Regions from separate parts of the Priestia sp. 179-F W1.4 NHS genome, predicted to be linked through region 2. Evidence: riboswitches for the same ligand, from Rfam matches in the RefSeq annotation. Region 2 holds a riboswitch; the other holds the start of a gene.
The links. Region 2 has a riboswitch for preQ1 ahead of ACH0CI_RS24265 (QueT transporter family protein). Riboswitches for the same ligand answer to the same signal wherever they lie in the genome.

Region 1 (2,209 bases), on a different contig from region 2:
CGGTGCTGCTATGGCTGATGCACCGTTACCCTCAGCAAACGTTCATTGAAATAGCTAAAAAAGCGCTAGGTCCTTACGCCGGAGCGTGTATGTCTCTTATTTACATTTCTTTTATGTTCATTCAATCTACGTTTTCCCTTCGAGATATCAGTACATTTATGACGACGCAAATTGTCCCTGAAACGCTGCCTACGTGGATTCATGCTCTTGTGATTTTAGCGGTTATATACGGAGGGTATTTAGGCATTGAAGTGATAGCGAGAACCGCGGAAATCTTTTTACCGTGGATCGTCGTCCCTTTTTTATTGTTAATTTCGTTAAATATTCCTCAGATGAAACTGGATCGTCTTTACCCTTTGTTTGAATTCCGCATGGATGATTTAGTGTTAGGGACCACGTATTTCTTAGGAAATCCGTTTATGGAATTGATTTTTGTGCTAATGATTACGCCTCATATAAAAGATGGCAAAAAGGTAAAAAGAATGATTGTTATCGGCACTGTGGCATCGGGCTTGACGATTACGATTGCAGTTGCGGCTTGTATATTAGCTCTTGGCGCGAATATTGCATCAATGCACAGCTACCCAGTTTATTTATTAGGAAAAATGATTTCGTTAGGTGCAACGATACAGCATGTTGAAGTATTAGTAGCTATTATTTGGATGTTATCTATCTTTTTTAAAGTTGTCATTGTGTTCTATGCTATTCAGTTAAGTATCGCTCAATTATGTAATTTACGGGTGCGCAATTTTTTGAGCTTCCCTTTAGGTCTAATCATTACAGGCGTGGCGTATTACATTATTCCAAATACAGCATACTTCAATTATTTTGAAAAATATTACTGGCCGTTTTATTTATTTGTACTAAGCGTCTGTTTTCCGTTGTTATTTATTGCGCTTTCTTATATAAAGAGAAATAAGGCAGCTAAAGGTGATAGAAGCCAACAAACATAGCATTATTTATACGTATGTGGTATAGTATACGATGACAATTCAAGAAGAAACGCCGTACACGTTTGTATATGTACGGGAGAGGTTCGAAAACTCCCTCTATAAAAAACTAAGATCATCGTTGATGACAAAAGACACGGTTTTAGCGTGTCTTCTTTCACGTGCTTTTCTATCAACACGTCTTTTTGACGTGTATGCTGGCGAGGACGTGTATCTTAGTTGCTTTTTAGGGAGATTGCTGGAAAAGAGCAGTCTCTTTTTTATGTTATAAAATTAGTCACAAAGGGAACGAACGGTTCAATAAAGTTTCTTCTTCTTTTGATTTCAATCAAAAAGGAGACGAACAATAATGATGAAAAATGAAAAAGCTATTGTTGTATTTAGCGGAGGTCAAGATAGTACAACATGTCTATTTTGGGCTTTGAAAAACTTTAAAGAAGTAGAAACGGTTACTTTCCAATACGGTCAGCGTCATAGTCAAGAGATAGAGGTAGCAAAAGCTATCGCAGCTGATTTAGGTGTGAAGCATACCGTCCTAGATATGTCACTTTTAAATCAATTAGCACCAAATGCCTTAACGCGAGATGATATTGAAATTGAGCAAAAAGAAGGAGAGTTGCCTACAACGTTTGTGGATGGCCGCAATCTGTTATTTTTATCATTTGCTGCCGTACTGGCTAAAAACAGCGGAGGCCGTCATATCGTAACAGGCGTTTGTGAAACTGATTTTTCGGGATATCCAGACTGTCGAGACGTATTTGTGAAATCGTTAAACGTCACGCTTAATTTATCAATGGACTTCGAGTTTGTGATTCATACGCCGCTTATGTGGATTGATAAAGCAGAAACGTGGGCGTTAGCGGATGAGCTAGGAGCGCTTGAATATGTGCGTGAAAAAACATTAACGTGCTACAACGGTATTGTTGCTGATGGGTGCGGCGAATGTCCCGCATGTCAATTGAGAAAACGCGGGTTAGATCAATACTTGCAAACAAAAAAAGGAGGAGAAAAATAATGCTGCAACAAATGTATCCTCAAGTCTTTCATGACTATGAATATGAATTGAACAAAGATATGCAGTTTGCTGCGGCACATTTTGTTCCTCATACAGAAGCAGGAAAATGCCGTCAAGTCCATGGACATACGTATTTTGTAAATTTAACTGTTGCCGGAGATACATTAGACGAAGCGGGCTTTTTAGTAAACTTTGCGCTATTGAAAAAAATTGTTTCTGGTCAATTTGATCATACATTATTGAA
Region 2 (2,209 bases):
GGTTTCCTACATAAAAAAAGAATCCTTTGCGACGGCGCAAAGGATTTTCAAATTTATTGGAATAGGGGGAATACGTTATTAGGATTACCATTTTCATAAATTAATATACCTTTATTTTTTAAAAAAATTTATTTGTTAATGACGATTGAAAGTTTGTAATTCACATGCTGATTTAGCTCTGTCAAAAAATCATTTAGTTCTTCATTTGAATGAAATTTGCATTCTAGTAAGTAGCAGCCATCGCCGCTAATTTTAAAGTTGTTGATGACGTACTTCTTCTGACTTTCTACAAATGTAAGGTAGGGGTGGTGATGAATGCTCTGCGTATAGATATTTAAAAATGCATGGACGGTGTAGCCAAGTTTTCGTTCATTAATGTTAATTGTATAGCCTTTGATAATGCCTTCATCTTCTAACTTTAATACTCTAGCAGAAGCGGCTTGTCCGGTTAAATGCACTTTTTCTCCTAATTCTTTCATCTTCATACGTCCATTTTTTGATAGCTCTTCTAGTATGCGCTTATCTGTATTATCTAACATCGCTACAAATCCTTTCGTATTTCAAATCAAAAGGGTTAACTACTTTATGTCACCTATGTATACGGATACGTCTTCTATTTTATACTAAAGAAAAGTAAGAAAAAAGAGCAGTCAATATGGAAGACATGAAAGCAGCAGTAGTTTGCAAACAGCTAGATTGACGAAAGCTTAAGCTTGCTGTATGATTCTTTGAGTGTTTACGTGGTTCGTAACCATCCCACGTTAAAAAACTAAGGAGAGAATAGTAAGATGAATATAAGAACACTTTGCGTCAACGGTCTTTTAGCAGCTATGTATATTGCTGTTAGCATGTTAATTCAGCCGTTTGGCTTCACCAATATCCAATTTCGTATATCAGAAATGTTCAATCATTTGATTGTATTTAATAAAAAGTACGTGTACGGCATTGTACTAGGGGTATTTCTGACGAATTTGTTTTTTTCACCAATGGTCGCTTATGATCTGGTGTTTGGGGTAGGACAATCTGTACTATCATTACTCATTACCATTTTTTCTATGCGCTACATTAAAAATATGTGGGCTCGTATGCTTATTAATACACTTGTGTTTACGTTTACGATGTTTATTATTGCGTTTGAACTGCACCTAGCATTTGATTTACCATTTTTCTTTACATGGTTAACAACAGCTGTTGGTGAGTTTGTGGTTATGCTTGTTGGAGCACCAATTATGGCGGCAATTAATAAACGTGTACAATTTAATAAGCTAGTTGGATAAAAAGATGCGGCTGTGATAAATCTCACAGCCGCATCTTTTTTTCTTTGTTATTCTATAAGTGTAGTGATAAACCCCTTATTATTGAAGAGCTTTTCACGCATGGACAAATTACCCATATCTAGCATGTAAAAAGAGCAGGTCGCTATTGCGTTCTGCTCTTTTTGCGTAACGCAATAGCGAGTATTCAATTAGATTATTTTGAAAGAAGAAGTGACAAATCTCACAGCGCGTTCTTTTTTCTTTTGTTACGATATACATATAGTTGGCAAACTCCTTATCGAAAAGTTTTTCGTACAACAACACATTACCTATGCGTAGCAATTAAAAAAGCAGACCGACAAGGTTTGCTTTTTTAATTGTATATTTTTACCATTAAATAACTTTTTTGAGTTATAATTGTAAAATAATCTTTGTTACGAGAGAGGGGATTATTTTTTGAATAGAAAGTTAGGAATTCTTGTTTTATTAGTGTTAGCTATCTTATTTGCCGGGTGTTCAAAAGAAGAAGACAACGTTCCTTTAAGAGAACTAGAAAAGATCCATATTAACGTCATCAAAGAACAAAAGATGAAGCAAGGGATTTCGTATGAATTGGAATTCGTAAACAAGAGCGATTTGACCATCAAACAAAACAATGTCTTTTTATCCTATCCTTTAAAAATGAAAAACGGTTATTCTGAAAATAAATTTAAGGTGTTAGCAGAAGGCAATAAGTTAAATATTAAGCCAAAACAAAAGGTAAAGTTGAATGCATTTCTTCCTTATAAAGGAATTAATAAAGAAGCGTTAGCTATTGATGAGCCTGACGTAAAGTGCATAGGATATTGGAATAAGATCGATGACTACCATCAATTTTCTTTTGGAGGATCTTTGAAGCGAGAATAATACATGGATTTGTTAAATAATGGAACTTATGAAGCGTGAAATCGTAT

Region 1: it holds a riboswitch for preQ1, as region 2 does, so the genes downstream of both, queC (7-cyano-7-deazaguanine synthase QueC) here and ACH0CI_RS24265 (QueT transporter family protein) in region 2, are expected to answer to the same signal.

The regions. Positions count from the first base shown of each region.
Region 1 is NZ_JBIQFF010000002.1:475,929-478,137, reverse strand. It holds gene ACH0CI_RS12955 (GerAB/ArcD/ProY family transporter) at 1-953, shown strand, start outside; PreQ1 riboswitch class I at 1,026-1,069, shown strand; gene queC (7-cyano-7-deazaguanine synthase QueC) at 1,300-1,965, shown strand; gene queD (6-carboxytetrahydropterin synthase QueD) at 1,965-2,209, shown strand, end outside.
Region 2 is NZ_JBIQFF010000008.1:107,780-109,988, reverse strand. It holds gene ACH0CI_RS24270 (Lrp/AsnC family transcriptional regulator) at 129-539, opposite strand; PreQ1 riboswitch class I at 735-779, shown strand; gene ACH0CI_RS24265 (QueT transporter family protein) at 789-1,277, shown strand; gene ACH0CI_RS24260 (hypothetical protein) at 1,713-2,162, shown strand.